DNA from 4 places in the Rhizobium phaseoli genome. Region 4 is predicted to be linked to each of the others. Evidence: riboswitches for the same ligand, from Rfam matches in the RefSeq annotation. Region 4 holds a riboswitch; each other region holds the start of a gene.
The links. A riboswitch is a leader RNA that binds a small molecule or an ion and turns the genes downstream of it on or off. The one in region 4 is predicted to bind cobalamin.

Region 1 (4,191 bases), 1.4 Mb from region 4:
GAAGGCAAGCCTAAGGTGACCGATATCGTCGCCTTCGGAATGAGCGAGGCGCAGGTCTTGTCGCGCGCGGCAGTGCTGGAGCAGGGCTCCAGCCATCCCTTGGCGCTGGCGATCCTCAACCGCGCTAGGGCAGACGGCGTTCCCGTGCCGCCGGCTTTCGAACTGGAAGCGCTGCCGGGCAAAGGTGTCCGCGGCAAAGTCGGCGGCGAGACGCTCGATCTGCTGTCGCCGTCCGCGGCCCGCGAGCGCGGCGCCCTCGACGGCGAAAGGGATGCAGGCATTATGGCGCTGAACGACGAGGGCAAGAGCGTGTCGGTGCTGCTCGTCAACAATGTTGCGGCCGGCCTGGTCGCCATGCGCGACGAGCCGCGCGAGGATGCCAAGGTGGGGCTTTCCACGCTCAGGTCGGCCGGTGTCAAAGCAATGATGCTGACGGGCGACAACAAGCGGACGGCGGCCGCCGTTGCCGGCATGCTCGGCATCGACTGGCGCGGCGAGATGATGCCCGAGGACAAACAGCGGGTCGTCGTCGAATTGAAACGCCAGGGTTTCGTCGTCGCCAAGGTCGGCGACGGCATCAACGACGCGCCGGCGCTGGCGGCTGCCCATATCGGCATCGCCATGGGCGGCGGCACCGATGTGGCGCTGGAGACGGCGGATGCCGCCGTGCTGCACGGGCGCGTCGGCGACGTGGCACGGATGATCGAACTGTCGAAACGGACGATGCGCAACATCCTGCAGAATATCACCATCGCGCTCGGTCTGAAGGGGGTGTTTCTGGTGACGACCATTGCCGGCATCACCGGGCTCTGGCCGGCGATTCTTGCCGATACCGGCGCCACCGTGCTGGTGACGATCAACGCGCTCAGGCTGCTTCGACTAAAGGGACAATGACTATTCGGGGACGACTCGTGCCGGACCGGGAAACAAAAATCTGAGGCCCGGCTACAGGCCATCCGAACCTTCTCCACAGCCTCGTGTCGTTAAGCCTTCCTTATCCATATTTTTCACAGGAACGCAGCGATTTCAAACCTGTCGTAACGCGATGCACAAACCATCCGTTGACGTAATTCTGGATTCGCGTACTATATCTAGTGTTCAAGGTTCCTTCGATTCGTCAGGATCGCGGGCGAAGATGGGAATACGGTGCGTTTCGCCATGACGGCGCAACAAGGCCGGAGCTGCCCCCGCAACTGTAAGCGGCGAGCAACTGTCCGATTTCAGGTCACTGAGGCATGATGCCTCGGGAAGGCTGGGGCAGCGTGCTTCGACCCGCGAGCCAGGAGACCTGCCTTGAACGAGATGTCCACGGGCGGGGTGTCCGGAAGGTCGCGTGCATGAAAGCGGAACGATCCGCGCCTGTTGCGCTGCCCTGAACGCCCGCATGAGCACTTCGGGGTTGAAGTCATGTCCAGAATATCAAGGCCGCCGCCCGCGCAAATCCCGAAGGGGATCGTATCGGGCGTTTAAACCGCCGACTTTGCCAGATCACCATCAAGCGTTGCCCCGGACGTCGCAAGGCGCCCGATCCCAGTATTGCGTCCTGAATTTGACATCACGAGGAACATGATGAGCGTTACCGTCTATAGCAAACCCGCCTGCGTCCAATGCACCGCCACCTATCGCGCCCTCGATCGCCTGGGTGTCGACTACGATATCGTCGATATCTCCCAGGATGCAGAAGCGCTCGATCGCGTCCGCAGCCTCGGCTACATGCAGGCGCCCGTCGTCATCGCCGGCGAGCGGCATTGGGCGGGTTTCCGTCCCGATATGATCAGCGCGCTCTCCTGACCCGAGGAGAAAGGCGATGGGGCTGATCGTTTATTATTCCAGCCGATCCGAAAATACCCATCGCTTCGTCGCCAGGCTCGGATTGCGCGCGGCCCGCATTCCGGCGAGCGGTGCGGACGCGTTTCATATCCGCGAACCCTTCGTGCTTGTTGTGCCGACCTATAGCAGCGGTGACGGCAAGGGCGCCGTTCCCAAGCAGGTGATCCGTTGCCTGAACGATGCGGAGAACCGAAAACACATCCGGGGCGTGATTGCCGCGGGCAACAGCAATTTCGGTGAGACATACGGGCTCGCCGGCGACGTGATCTCGCGCAAATGCCAGGTGCCTTACCTCTACAGGTTCGAGCTCATGGGCACGGAGGAGGATGTCGCCAACGTCAAACACGGAATGGAACGATTTTGGACACGGGAACAACTCTGACGCGGGATGCCGGCGCAAAACCGCATAACACTTTTGCTCATCCCACCGGCGAACGCTCTTTGAAAGCGGCGGAAGCGCTCGACTATCACGCGCTGAACGCGATGCTGAACCTCTATGACGATGAGGGACGGATCCAGCTCGACAAGGACCGCATGGCGGCCAAGCAGTATTTTCTGCAGCATGTGAACCAGAACACCGTGTTCTTTCACAATCTCAGGGAAAAGCTCGATTACCTCGTGACCGAGGGCTATTACGAGCAGGAGGTGCTCGACCAGTATTCCTTCAATTTCGTGCGCGACCTGTTCGACCAGGCCTATGCCAGGAAGTTCCGTTTCCCGACCTTCCTCGGCGCCTTCAAATATTACACCAGCTATACGCTGAAGACCTTCGACGGAAAGCGCTATCTCGAGCGCTACGAGGATCGCATCTGCATGGTGGCGCTGACGCTGGCGCGCGGCGACGAGGCGCTTGCCCGCGACATGGTCGACGAAATCATTTCCGGCCGTTTCCAGCCGGCAACGCCGACCTTCCTCAATGCCGGCAAGAAGCAGCGCGGCGAACTCGTCTCCTGCTTCCTGCTGCGGGTCGAGGACAATATGGAATCGATCGGTCGGTCGATCAATTCGGCGCTGCAATTGTCGAAGCGCGGTGGCGGCGTGGCGCTGTCACTGACGAACATCCGTGAGGCCGGCGCCCCGATCAAGCAGATCGAGAATCAGTCGTCGGGCATCATTCCCGTCATGAAGCTGCTCGAAGACAGTTTTTCCTATGCCAACCAGCTCGGTGCTCGCCAGGGGGCGGGCGCCGTCTACCTCAACGCCCATCATCCTGATATCATGCGGTTTCTCGATACCAAGCGCGAAAATGTCGACGAGAAGATCCGCATCAAGACGCTGTCGCTCGGCGTCGTCGTGCCCGACATCACCTTCGAACTCGCGAAAAACAACGAGGACATGTACCTGTTCTCGCCCTATGACGTGGAGCGCGTCTACGGCGTGCCCTTCACCGAAATTTCGGTGACGGAAAAGTATCGCGAGATGGTGGGGGATGCGCGCATCTCGAAGAAGAAGATCAAGGCGCGCGAATTTTTCCAGGTGCTCGCCGAGATCCAGTTCGAGAGTGGTTATCCCTACATCATGTTCGAGGACACGGTGAACCGGGCGAACCCGATTGACGGGCGCATTTCGATGAGCAATCTCTGCTCCGAGATCCTGCAGGTCAGCGAGGCAAGCGAATACAATGACGACCTCTCCTACAAGCATCTCGGCAAGGATATTTCCTGCAATCTTGGCTCGCTGAACATTGCCGCAGCCATGGATTCCGCCGATTTCGGCAAGACGATCGAGACCTCGATCCGGGCGCTGACGGCCGTTTCCGACATGAGCCATATTGCCTCGGTGCCGTCGATCGAGAAGGGCAATGACGAGAGCCATGCGATCGGGCTCGGCCAGATGAACCTGCACGGCTATCTCGCCCGCGAGCGCATCTTCTACGGTTCGGAGGAAGGCGTCGATTTCACCAACATCTATTTCTATACGGTGACCTATCACGCGATCCGCGCCTCGAACCTGCTGGCGGTCGAACGCGGCACAAGCTTCAAGGGCTTCGAAAATTCGAAATATGCCTGCGGCGACTATTTCGACAAATACACCGAGCAGGAATGGAAGCCGGCGACCGAGAAGGTGCAGGCGCTGTTCGACAAATCAGGAATCCATATTCCGACACAGGACGATTGGGCGGAGTTGAAGACGGCTGTCATGGCGTCCGGCCTCTATAATCAGAACCTGCAGGCGGTGCCGCCGACGGGATCGATCTCCTATATCAACCACTCGACCTCCTCCATCCATCCGATCGTCTCGAAAATCGAGATCCGCAAGGAAGGCAAGATCGGCCGGGTCTATTATCCGGCCCCGTTCATGACCAACGACAATCTCGATTATTATCAGGACGCCTACGAGATCGGGGCGGAGAAGATCATC
Region 2 (4,191 bases), 1.1 Mb from region 4:
GGCGGCTCGCTGTCCGCGGCCTGGTCGAAACACCGCTCACCCTCAACTGGGCCGCCTTCCAGGCGATCGAGCAGAGCACCAACGTCAGCGATATCCACTGCGTCACAACCTGGTCGCGCTACGACAACAACTGGAAAGGCGTTTCGACGCGGGACCTGCTCGATCTCGCCATTCCGAAGAGGGAGGCGGCCTACGTCATGCTGACGAGTTATGACGGCTACACCACCAACCTGCCGCTTGTCGATTTCGCCGCCGAGGACGCGATTCTGGCGACCTCATGGGAAGGCCGGCCGCTGACGCCGGATCATGGCGGCCCCATGCGCCTCGTCGTTCCGCATCTCTATTTCTGGAAAAGCGCCAAATGGCTGCGCCAGATCGAGCTGATGCCCGCCGACACGGCCGGGTTCTGGGAAAAGAACGGCTACCACATGTATGGCGATCCGTGGCGCGAACAGCGCTATTCCGACGACTGAGCCGTCGGCCGCAAGACGCGTCCAAGCGCAAGGACGGCAAGACCGAACAGGGCAGCAACTCCTGTCAACGATGCCATGCTGGCAGGATGAAGCGGCACTTTGCTCCAATTCGGCTTGACGATGTCGGCGGTGTTGAAGGCCTCGCCGCTGAACTGGCAGGTGATGAGCGCGAGCCCGCGACGCACCATATCTGCGTCGATAGCCGAGATGATTTCACCCGCCGCAGTCGCCTCCCGCGGCATCTCCCGCATCGACAGCAGCACGGCTTTCGTCGCCGCAAGATAGGCATGGGCGCATTCGTTGAAAGGGCTTTCCTCATCCTTCACGCTGCCCGGCATCCGGCCCCACACACAATAGGAATACTGGATCTCGGCATAGTTCAGGACGCGGCGGAACGGTTCGTTCGTGTCGACCGCCCGCGACGCGAGCTCGATAATCCCGCTGCGGTAATCGGAAAGCACCGCCATCTCGCCGTGGGAAACAGCGGGGACATCGAGACCGGCATGGGTGCCGCCGGTACCGCGCTCATGGGCAGACGTGTTACTCGCAAGCAATGGGAACAGACTTGCGGTCAGCACGAGAGCCGCAAGCCTGCCGATGCGCCGGCTCACCGGAAAGCGGGCCGCAGCCCGCCCTTGAGGGCAAGCCGTCTTTCCGCCAGCACTCCGAAGGCAAGGCCGAGCGTTGCCCATAGAATCGCGTGCATGCCGAGCGAGGTCGTGCGGAATCGCCAGAGCACCATTGCCGAAAAATTCTCCGGCACCTCGTTGATCGGCGGCAGCAGATAAAGTACGACGCCGATGAAGACGAGATAGGCGAGACCGGCGATGATCGCGCCGTTCCAGAGACCGAAGCGCTCGCAAAGGCGGCGCGCCAGCGCCACGGCGGCAATCAGCGCCGCGACCGAAACGACGATCATCAGGAAGAACAGCTCCGTCCTGACGTTGATCGTGTCGGGGCTGCCGACCGCCGGCGGATTGGCCGGATATTTGATACCGGGAACGAGCACGATCGCCACGAAGGCGGCGATGGCGATGGCGGCAGAGGTGCCACGCGCCGAAAGAGCGCTGAAGCGGCCGTGCACGAAAGCAAAGGCGAGGGCAAAAAGCCCACCGACGGCAACGCTGTAGGCCATGACGCCGGTGAAGAGGCCAAGGCCGGCCTGCGTGGCGCGGCTGACGATTTCAGGTTCGGCCGCTTGCCCAGCCGCCTGCGCGCTCGCCTCCTCGAAGGCGATCGCCGCATCGACCAGCGGCTCGCCGAAGGTGTGGGCGAAGGCGAAAACGAGGATGCCAGCAATCAGGCCCGCGAACATGCCGCGAAGCAAAAGGTTTCCAACCATGTCAGTATTCCCTTAGTGGCAGGGAAAGCCGAGGAGATGACGGCCGTCATGCACGAACTCATGCACATACATGCCATTGAACAGCGCCATTGCGCCTTCCTCGGTGCCGACGAAATAGATGGCGATGAGCATCAGCAGGCCGCCGAAGATCGCCCAGGGGAGGATTTCGCCGACGGGGATCGGCGCCGGTACCGCGACGGGCGTGAAAGTGGTGTCAGACATGTATTCCTCCGGAATGACGCGTTCAGTCGAAAGAGTGCTTGTGCGGCAGGGTCTGACTTCCAGCGCGAAGAGTTTTCGACACGCTGGTCACAGTGGCGCGACCGCGCCGGATTTCCACCGGCTTCCAAACCCGCAACAGCACGGTTATATCTGCACGCCGAAGACACTGTCAACGAAACTTCACGAGCGCCTAAGGGCCATCCCCACCGCTATCCGGAGATCAGCACGACCGTGAACACGCGCCTCACCTGGATCTGCCACGGCGCGACGGCTGCGAGCCGCAAGGCCCTGTTCCCGCTCGACGAACCGCTGGAAGGCAAGGCCGCAGAAGAAGCGGGCAGGATGGCCGCCCTGCCCCGCGCCGACCGTATTGTCACGAGCCCCGCCTTGCGCGCCCGCCAGACAGCCGAGGCGTTGCGGCTTCGGGCCGCGATAGAGCCGTCGCTTCGCGACTGCGACCATGGCCGCTGGGCTGGCAAGTCGATCGCGGCGATCGAGGCGGAAGAGCCGGAAAACCTCATTGTCTGGATGACCGAGCCGGAAGCAACAGCGCACGGCGGCGAGAGTCTTGCTGAGTTGCGAAAGCGCGTCGCCGGCTGGATGGACAGCCAATCGGGCCTCGGCGGTCACGTCATCGCCGTCAGCCACGCGGCCGTCATCCGGGCGGCGGTCGCGCATGTGCTTCAAGCGCCGCCCTCTTCCTTCTGGCTGAGCGACGTCGAGCCACTTGCCATCCTTCGTATGACCAGCAACGGCAGCCGCTGGTCTCTGCGCTTCCAGCATTAGAAATTCCTCATCTTATCCAGCCTTACACAAGCAAATCGCATCATTGCTGTTGAACCCGGTTTGCCGGGACTACTTCCTTGTCCCAAGGAGATGGAAGAATGACATATGATTGGAGTGGAGAACGTACGCGGCGCCTGCGTTTGATGCGCTTCGCCACGTACACGGTACTGGCCGGTCTCATCGTCAGCGTTCCGCTGTTGATTGTCACCGCCTGAAGCACGAAAAAGGGCGAGCATGCGACAGCACGCTCGCCTTCGTTGTTCTTCTTTCTGATCTTTGCAGTGCCAACTGGCTGCGGCAATTATTCTCCTTATGGTCGAAATCGGTGCAATAGCTGCAATGCTAATCCTGGTTGCATCGCAACGTTATCCAGTCTCCTGACGGCACAGCGGCAAACCGCCCCCTCTGATAATTCGCCTTCTGGTTTCAACGAACATTTCAGATTTTCGTGATATCTCGACGCGGGTGGAGATGGAGAAGGCATAATGCCGGTGTTTTTCCAAAGCAGGGCCGGAAGGCAATGCATGTCGGTTGTCGGGTTTGGAATAACCCTCTGGCTCCTCGGTACACTGCTGCACTTCGACGACAGCCTGGCTTCCTTCATGACCGGTTTCGGCGACTACGGCGCCGACAAGCTCGTTCTTGGGCTCGGCATCTCCGGCGCCATGAGCTTCATTTATTCGGTGCTGCGGATTGCCGACCTGCGCAAGGAAATGGAACTGGGCGTCGCCGCCCAGGCGAAGGCCGATTGGACAGCAACCCACGATCATCTGACCAAGCTGCCGAACCGTTACGCCTTCGAGCGCAAGATCCTCGCACGGCCGGTCAAAAGCGACGAGGCCGAAATCGAGGAATGGGACCACAACGTCACCATCTTCTCGGTCGATCTCGACGGCTTCAAGAAGGTCAACGATCTCGTCGGCCACAAGGGCGGCGACGTGCTGTTGATCGAAGTCGCCAGGCGCATCTGCGCGCTCGGCAATGCCGATTGCGTCTATCGCTTCGGCGGCGACGAATTCATCATTGTCGCCTTCGCCCTGACGGCGCAGCGGGAGGAGCGTTTCGCCAAGCTGCTGATCCAGGCCGTGACTCGGCCGATCCATATCGACGGCTTTGCCGTCGAAGTCGGTGCCAGCGTCGGCTACGATCGCTGGGCTGAGGGGACCGAACCGCTGGAGAATGCCGCCCACCGCGCCGATCTCGCTATGTATGAGGCCAAATCACGCGGTCCCAATCATTATCTCGTCTTTGAAACCTCGATGCAGGACAAGGTAGCGGAGCGCGCCTCCCTGGAAACCAGGCTGCGTGCCGCAATCGCCAATAAGGACATCAAGCCCTTCTATCAGCCGCTGATCGACCTGAAGACTG
Region 3 (4,191 bases), 140 kb from region 4:
CCGAACGTGCGTGATTTCTCTGCGCTCAGCCTGATGATCTCACAGCGCGGCGCCACCTTCTTCACGGACACCTACGTCACCTTCAATCCAAGCGCCGAGGAGATCGCCGAGGCAACGGTGATGGCCGCCGAGGAAATCCGCCGTTTCGGCATCACCCCGCGCGCCGCTCTCGTCTCGCATTCCAATTTCGGCTCGCGCGAATCCGAAAGCGCCACCAAGATGCGCAACGCCCTGCAGCTCGTGCGCGACGCCGCCCCCGATCTCGAAGTCGATGGCGAAATGCACGGCGAAAGCGCCATCACCGAAGCCCTGCGCAAACGCGTCATGCCGCACACGACGCTGCATGACGAGGCAAACCTGCTGGTTTTCCCGAACCTCGATGCCGCCAACATCACGCTCGGCGTGGTCAAGTCGATGACGGATGGCCTGCATGTCGGCCCGATCCTCCTCGGCGCCGCCATGCCAGCCCATATCCTCGCTCCCTCCGTCACCTCCCGCGGCGTCGTCAACATGGCGGCATTGGCCGTCGTCGAGGCATCGCAGCCGGCTTAAGCCGGCTGCCGCCAAACGAGAGCGCCGGCCCCGGCGAAGCCATATCAACCGCCCGCTAGAACAGGATGATTTTAGGCCCCGGTCGGCCTGAAATCTGAATCTTACCGCTCACACTGTTCGCCATCATGCTCTAGCGACAGACGCCCTCTGTCGGCGAGCGCATCGGCCCGTTCGTTGCCAGCAATCCCTGAATGGCCTTTGCTGGAAAAGATGACGAAAATACGCTAGAAATTTCACTGAGCTTATTAAGAGAAATGCGTTAAGGAAAACGCGCGGCCGGTTGAAGTCGCATTCGACCCACCGACCGTTTGCTCATTCCGGGACGACGCCGTGAAACGCCGAAACCTGTCTTTTGTGCTTCTCCTTGCCGTCGCGACGCCCGTCGCTGCCGAGACGAGCGCCATCTGCGACGACTTGCGCGGTCGTCTGGCCGACTTGCCGCGATCCATCGGCACCGGCAATGGGCCGGAAGCACGCCACTTTGCCGGCGCAATTGCCGAGCAGAATCTTGAGCTGCGCAAGGTCCGCAACGACCTGCGCAGCTACGGTTGCACCTCGGGCAGCATGGTGGTGATTGGCGGCGAGAATGGTGATTATTGCGCCGAGCTCTCGCAGGCCGAAGCCCGGATGATCGACAATATCCGCTATCTCCAGGATCGCCGCGCCGAACTGCGTCAGGGCGGCGGTGATGACGGCGGGCGCCGCGAATTGATGGCCGCGCTCGAGCAGAACGGCTGCAACAGCGAGAATTTCTACGACCCGTCCGAGAGCAGCGCCGACGACCCTGCCCCGAGCATCGACGAGCAGGCGATGCGCGGCGATACCTTCATTCCGCTCGGAGGCGGTGAAGAGATCGATCCGCGTTATGGCCTGCCGCGCACCGAGATGCTTTCGCCGGTCAGCACCATCTGCGTGCGCAGCTGCGATGGCGGCTTCTTCCCGATCAGTTCGAACGCCACCTCGGTCGATTTCGGCCGCGATGCTGAGACCTGTGCCAAGATGTGCCCCGGCATCGAGACCGAGCTCTTCTATCGCGACGTCAGGAGCACGGAAGCCTCGAACATGATTTCGGTGGCAACCGGCTCACCTTACAGCGCCATGCAGAACGCCTTCGCCTACAAGAACCGCGCGCCTGGTGAAAAAAATACCTGCGCCTGCAATCTCACCGCCTATTACGAAGAGATGCGCAGCAAGCAGGCGGTGGGCGAGCCGCCGCCGCAGGGCTCGATCACCACGATCCGCACCAATCCGCCGACAAAAGGTGCAGCGACAACACCCTCCCCGCAACCATCCGTTCCAGATCGTCCCTACGATCCCACGCAGAACAAGGTCCGCCAGGTCGGTCCACAATTCCTGGCCGGCGACCAGGGCTCGATCGATCTTGCCAATCCGGCAAAGCCAGGCCCGCAGCCGCAACAGCAGTGACCGCTACGGCTCGCTCCGTCCCCAGCCATCGTGGAAGACGAGTTCATCGAGCGGCAGCCGCTGCCGCCAGCCTTTGACGGAAAGCTCCGGCTCGTCATACAGCCGGTCGACGAAGCCGGCACAGAGCCATGCGACCACCTCGATATGATCGGGGATGCCGAGAATGGTTTTCAGTTCGCCTTCGCGAAAGATGCTGACCCAGCCGATGCCGATCCCTTCGGCGCGCGCCGCAAGCCAGAGGTTCTGGATGGCGCAGACCGTTGAATAGGAATCCATCCTGGGATTGTGCGTGCGCCCCAGCACGACGCTGCCGCTACGCGTGGGATCGCAGGTCACGCATATGCCAAGCGGCGCCTCGGCGATGCCCTCAAGCTTCAGCGAGCGGTACGCCTGCCGCCGCTCGCCGTCAAACATCAGTGCCGCTTCCTCATTCGCTTTGGCGAAGGCATCCCGGACCCGCGCGCGCACCTCTGGGTTTTTCACCAGGATAAAATTCCACGGCTGCATGAAGCCGACGGAGGGCGCGTGATGGGCGGCCGTCAAGAGCCGCGCCACGACGTCATCCGGCAACGGATCGGGCAGGAATTGGCTGCGAACATCGCGCCGCGTCATGATCGCGTGATATACAACCTCGCGTTCGGCCAGAGAAAAACCGGATGCCGCCGACATGGCATCCTCATCAAAGGGTCGCATCGTCAAATCCCCAACAACGCAACCGCCCGCCGTCCGCGCGGGTTGGGTCTATCTTGCCAGGCCGGTCTTCTGACTTGGCGTCATCCGTCTGCCGCAGCCTTCCCGGCAAAAGCCAGTGGCATAGTAAAGCGGCGGGCGTCGGCCTTACAGCGTTGGGCACGTTCCGGTCTTGCACCGGATTCCCGATTCTCCCGCCTGAAGAGCGGGCACCTGACGGAGCATCTATTTCAGGAAAGCGCTTCCCGGGCAAGCGCCGGCAGCAGAGCCTGGAGAGGCCATGACGAAATAGCGGTCGGCTTCCTGGCCCCGCCAGTGGACAGGCAGCGGCTGGTCATCACAACGCTTGCAAATGCATTGGACAAGCCTTTGGCCGACCCTTCTTTCAGGCTGCAGATTCTGCGTGACAACGGAAGGCCGCCACGCTAAATACGCCGCATGTCGATCACTTCTGTCTACGCCTCGCGATTTTATCGGTACCGCTGCTCACAGCGGATGCGGGTCTATGCGTAACTGAAGTCGACGCGACGACAACCCGAACAGCCGCTAGTCTACCTGGCGGCTTTTTTGTTCCGCTCGGTATGACCAAACAGGAGCCATACCGTGTCCGATACCATCGATGATCTGCGTATCCTCGAGATCACCCCGCTGACCAAACCCGCCGATATCATCGCGGAAATCCCCCGAACCGCTGCCGTCAGCGAGACGGTGACCAGCAACCGTCGTGCGATCCATAAGATTCTCGAGGGAGAAGACGACCGCCTGATCGTCGTCATCGGCCCTTGCTCCATCCACGATCCTGCTGCGGCGCGCGAATATGCCGAGCGGCTGGCGGAACAGCGGCAGCGCTTTTCCAGCGACCTCGAGATCGTCATGCGCGTCTATTTCGAAAAGCCCCGCACCACGGTCGGCTGGAAAGGCTTGATGAACGATCCGCATCTCGATGGCAGCTACTGCATCGAGGAAGGGCTTCGGATTGCCAGGCGCCTGCTGCTCGACGTCAATGCTATGGGCCTGCCCGCTGGCGTCGAATTCCTCGAGACGATCACGCCGCAATACATTGCCGACCTCGTGAGCTGGGGCGCGATCGGCGCACGCACGACCGAAAGCCAGATCCATCGCCAACTCGCCTCCGGCCTTTCCTGCCCGATCGGATTCAAGAACGGCACGGATGGCGGCGCACGCGTGGCGCTCGATGCCATCCTCGCCGCCTCGCAGCCGCATCACTTCCCCGCCGTCACCAAGGACGGCCAGGCTGCTATTGCCTCAACGAAGGGCAACGAGGACTGCCACATCATCCTGCGCGGCGGCAAGCGCCCGAATTATGACGCTGCCGATGTCCAGGCGGTGGTCAGCGAAGCCGTCAAGCTGGGCGTGGATCCGCGCATCCTCATCGACGCCAGTCATGCAAACAGCAACAAGGACCCGATGAACCAGCCGCATGTGGTCAAGAACGTCGCCGGACAGATCGCCGCCGGCAACCGCCACATCAAGGGCATGATGATCGAGAGCAACCTCGTCGCC
Region 4 (4,191 bases):
GATCGATGCGGCTGCCGACGGCCTGCAACTGCAGGCGCATCGGCTTGCCGGCTACATCGACGAAGCCCTTCAGGCGCAGCACATCATGGGCTGATATGATGCTCTTCAGCGCCCCGACGAAGCCGGCGGGGTCGGCGACCGGGCCGAGTTCGACGACAAAGCTGTCGAATTCGTCGTGGTCGTGCGGTGTACCGTCCTCATGCTCCAGCTCATGGTGCGACTTGCGGTTGGCGAGGTCGCCCTCCGTGCCGATGCCGAGGCCGAGCAGAATGCCGGCCGGCACTTCGCCGTTTTTCGCCTCGATCATCACCGGCTTGCGCTGGGTGCGGGAAGCGACCTCGTCGCGCACCCGTCCGAGACCGGCCACGTCGATCAGATCGGTTTTGTTGAGCACGATCAGATCGGCGCAGGTGAGCTGGTCCTCGAACAGCTCCTCGATCGGGCTCTCGTGATCGAGCGATTCATCCTCGCTGCGCGCCGCCTCGACCGCATCGTGGTCGTCGGCGAAACGGCCGGCGGCGACAGCCGCGCTGTCGACCACTGTAACGACGCCGTCGACGGTCACCTGTGTGCGAATGTCAGGCCAGTTGAAGGCCGCGACCAGCGGCTGCGGCAAGGCGAGGCCTGAAGTTTCAATGACGATGTGGTCGGGCCGCTGTTCACGCTCAAGCAGCTTGGTCATCGTCGGGATGAAATCGTCGGCGACGGTGCAGCAGATGCAACCGTTGGTAAGTTCGATAATGTCGTCCTCGCTGCAGTTTTCGGCGCCGCAGCCCTTCAGAACATCGCCGTCGACGCCGAGATCGCCGAACTCGTTGATGATAAGCGCGATCTTCCTGCCGCCGGCATTGGTAAGCAGGTTGCGGATCATCGTCGTCTTGCCGGCGCCGAGAAAGCCGGTGATGACGGTTGCGGGAATCTTCTGGTTCATAAATCTAACCCTTCATTTTCAGCGGCAGGCCTGCCGCGACGAAATAGACTTCGGCGGCTTTCGCCGCGATCATCTGGTGGAGCCGGCCGGCATGATCGCGAAAATCCCGCGCCATGCGGTTCTCGGGCACGATGCCGAGACCGACCTCGTTGGAGACGAAAACGAGCCGCGCCTTTGCCCGCGCGACGAAATCCGCAAGTGCGGCAAACTCCGCCGCCATATCCCGCTCTTCCATCATCAGATTGGTGACCCAGAGCGTCAGGCAGTCGATCAGGACGATGCGCCTCTCGCCATCGATGGCGGCAAGCGCGCCGACGAGATCGAGGGGCTCTTCGTGCGTGGTCCATGACGGCCCGCGATCGACCTTGTGCTGGGCAATCCGCGCCTGCATCTCCTCGTCCCAGGCTCGGCCGGTCGCGATGTAATGGCGATCGAGGCCGGTCGCGATGACGAGGTTTTCGGCGAAGCGGGATTTGCCGGAGCGTGCGCCGCCGAGGATGAAGGTGGAATTGGAGGGAGCCGTCATGTGCAAGCGCTCCCGCTGGGAAGGGCGAGGTGGCGCCGAATCCCCCTTCTCCCCAGCGGGGAGAAGGTGCCGGCAGGCGGTTGAGGGGGTGAGCGGCTAAGCCGCGAATGCGCCGAGCGCACGCGAAGGGCAAAAGGATGGAACTGCCGCGCGGCCCCCTCATCCGACCCTTCGGGCCACCTTCTCCCCGCTGGGGAGAAGGGGAAACCCCACCGTCGCACCGCACAAGGCAGCGCCGAATTCATTCGTTCAGCCAAAACAACCTCCGTGCTGGCAGCGGGTCTCTTGCCCAAGGGTGGGCTTCTCGCCCGGCACGGAAGGCAGGTCTCCTGGCTCGCGGTTATCGGCCGCGATCGGGGCGGACCGGAATCCGGTCGCCCCTGATCGTGCCAGCGGATCCGCCTCGCCTTCCCGGCTGCATTTGTGAAAAGGCGGACGATTCGTAGAGAAAGAGGCGTCCCACCCCGGTTGATCACCATGCATTTCCAGTGGCTTTTCCGGCACGTCGCCCCTTCGCCCGCCTGCACCATTGCAAGCTGTCAGCCAAAGAACTCGATGCCGGATGGAAGACCCTGACCGCTCTACAGTCGCGGGGTCGGCTGTGATGAAGGCGCCCGGCTTGGGTCCACCCCGTCACATTCCCTTTTCATCCGGAAAGGCAACTGCCGATCCGAAACCATCCGTTATATCCGAGGATGGTTAGGCAAGCCGGGGGATGGAGTCAACGGCCTTGGTATGACTGCGAAGACGGCCGGCCGGAAGAGGATCTCGCATAAAAGCGACTTATCCCAGCTAAAAAGTCGTCTTATATCAGTTGCTTACGTCATAAAAATTTAGCCCGCGCGCCGGGTTTTTGCCGCAATTGCGTCGCAAGCGGACAGCACCCCTGCCCTTGACCGGGCCTCTCTCCGCCTAATTGTCTAGCCATGCTTATGAAATTGGATCGGCGCCGTTTCCGTGCGCTGCGTGTGTTCTTCGACCCGGGGCGGCTGCGCGCCCTGACGCGCCGCAGCGAGGTCGGCCTGTCGCTGGCGGGCGCCGTCGTCGGCATCGCCTCCGGGCTGGCGGTCACCGGCATGAGCTACATTTCGAATGAGCTGCACCAGCTGGTCTTCGGCATAGCCGACAACGAAAGGCTCAGCGCGTCGATCATCGAGGACAAGATGCTGCTGCTCACCGCCCCCGTCATCGGCGGCGTCCTGCTCGGCTTGCTTTTTTTTGTGCTGGCGAAACGGCGCAAGAAACCGATGGTCGATCCGATCGAGGCCAATGCGCTGCATGGCGGCCGTCTCTCCCTCACTGACAGCATTATCGTCGCCGTCCAGAACCTGATCTCAAACGGTTTCGGCGCTTCCGTCGGCCTGGAGGCCGGTTATACCCAGCTTGCCGCCGGAATTGCCTCCAAGTTCGGCCTGAAGCTGCAGCTGCGCCGCTCGGACCTGCGCGTTCTCGTCGGCTGCGGCGCGGCCGGCGCCATCGCCGCCGCCTTCAACGCGCCGCTGACCGGCGCCTTCTACGCCTTCGAACTGATCATCGGCACCTACACGATCGTCTCGCTGACCCCGGTCGTGGTCTCCGCCCTCGTTTCCACCCTCACCGCAAGGCTGCTTGCCGAGGGCGATTTCACCATTGATATCGGCACCTTCGGCTCCGTCGTTCCGGCCGATTATATCCCGGCCTTGCTGCTTGGCTGCTTTTGCGCCGGTGTTGGCATTCTCCTCATGCAGGGCGTCGCCTTCATCGAGGAGCTGGCGCGCAAGAGTTCGATCGCCCCACCCTTCCGGCCCGCACTCGGCGGTATCATCGTCGGGCTCCTGGCGATGATCTCGCCGCAGGTCCTTTCGGCCGGCCACGGCGCACTGCATCTCAACCTTTCACGCGACGTGACGATCCCGGCGCTGGTAAGCCTGTTTCTGCTGAAATCACTGGCCTCGGCGATTTCGATCGGTTCCGGCTTCAGGGGTGGCCTGTTTTTCGCCTCGCTGTTTATGGGCGCCCTGCTCGGCAAGCTCTTTGCCTATTGCGGTCCCTATTTCGCCGATGCGACGCTGACGCCGGTCATCTATGCCGTGGTCGGAATGAGTTCGCTTGCCGTCGCCGTCATCGGCGGGCCGCTGACGATGACCTTCCTGGCGCTCGAGATCACCGGCGATTTTCCGATCACGGCGCTGGTGCTTGCCGCCGTCATCACCTCCTCGCTCGTCGTGCGCTCGACCTTCGGCTACTCCTTCGCTACATGGCGCTTCCATCTGCGCGGCGAAAGCATCCGCAGCGCCCATGACGTCGGCTGGATCCGCAACCTGACGGTCGACAAGCTGATGCGCGCCGACGTCAAGACCGCAAAAGCGGGCATCTCCTTGGAGGAGTTCAAGAAGGCCTTCCCGATCGGCTCGACGCAGCGTGTCATTCTCGTCGAGGAGAACGACAAATACGCCGGGCTCGTACTGGTGCCCGAGATCTACGCCAACCCGACCGATGTTCAGGACGAGAGCCAGATGCTTGCCGATTTCGTCCGCTACCGCAATGACTTCCTGCAGCCGCAGATGAACGCCAGGCAGGCCGCGGCAATCTTTGACAAGAGCGAAAGCGAAGCGCTCGCCGTCGTCAACAATCTGATCGAGCGCAAGGTGGTCGGCCAGCTTAGCGAAAGCCACACGCTGCGCCGCTACAGCGAAGAACTCGATCGCCGCCGCCGCGAAGTGTCGGGCGAGATCTGAGCCGCTACGAGGCGGTG

Region 1: another riboswitch for cobalamin. It lies ahead of nrdH (glutaredoxin-like protein NrdH); the one in region 4 lies ahead of cobU (bifunctional adenosylcobinamide kinase/adenosylcobinamide-phosphate guanylyltransferase).
Region 2: another riboswitch for cobalamin. It lies ahead of AMC88_RS17715 (CbtB domain-containing protein); the one in region 4 lies ahead of cobU (bifunctional adenosylcobinamide kinase/adenosylcobinamide-phosphate guanylyltransferase).
Region 3: another riboswitch for cobalamin. It lies ahead of bluB (5,6-dimethylbenzimidazole synthase); the one in region 4 lies ahead of cobU (bifunctional adenosylcobinamide kinase/adenosylcobinamide-phosphate guanylyltransferase).

What each region holds. Positions count from the first base shown of each region.
Region 1 is NZ_CP013532.1:4,003,440-4,007,630, reverse strand. It holds gene AMC88_RS19210 (heavy metal translocating P-type ATPase) at 1-894, shown strand, start outside; cobalamin riboswitch at 1,085-1,310, shown strand; gene nrdH (glutaredoxin-like protein NrdH) at 1,570-1,791, shown strand; gene nrdI (class Ib ribonucleoside-diphosphate reductase assembly flavoprotein NrdI) at 1,808-2,212, shown strand; gene nrdE (class 1b ribonucleoside-diphosphate reductase subunit alpha) at 2,191-4,191, shown strand, end outside.
Region 2 is NZ_CP013532.1:3,673,196-3,677,386, forward strand. It holds gene AMC88_RS17700 (sulfite oxidase-like oxidoreductase) at 1-473, shown strand, start outside; gene AMC88_RS17705 (hypothetical protein) at 458-1,084, opposite strand; gene AMC88_RS17710 (CbtA family protein) at 1,081-1,815, opposite strand; gene AMC88_RS17715 (CbtB domain-containing protein) at 1,828-2,037, opposite strand; adenosylcobalamin (AdoCbl) riboswitch at 2,050-2,192, opposite strand; gene AMC88_RS17720 (histidine phosphatase family protein) at 2,269-2,823, shown strand; gene AMC88_RS17725 (putative bifunctional diguanylate cyclase/phosphodiesterase) at 3,309-4,191, shown strand, end outside.
Region 3 is NZ_CP013532.1:2,480,812-2,485,002, forward strand. It holds gene AMC88_RS12030 (NADP-dependent malic enzyme) at 1-552, shown strand, start outside; partial or broken gene AMC88_RS34050 (RNase H family protein) at 654-752, opposite strand; gene AMC88_RS12035 (DUF2865 domain-containing protein) at 883-1,977, shown strand; gene bluB (5,6-dimethylbenzimidazole synthase) at 1,981-2,670, opposite strand; cobalamin riboswitch at 2,713-2,899, opposite strand; gene AMC88_RS12045 (3-deoxy-7-phosphoheptulonate synthase) at 3,271-4,191, shown strand, end outside.
Region 4 is NZ_CP013532.1:2,618,844-2,623,034, forward strand. It holds gene cobW (cobalamin biosynthesis protein CobW) at 1-931, opposite strand, end outside; gene cobU (bifunctional adenosylcobinamide kinase/adenosylcobinamide-phosphate guanylyltransferase) at 936-1,457, opposite strand; cobalamin riboswitch at 1,760-2,153, opposite strand; gene AMC88_RS12715 (chloride channel protein) at 2,384-4,174, shown strand; gene AMC88_RS12720 (adenylate/guanylate cyclase domain-containing protein) at 4,179-4,191, opposite strand, start outside.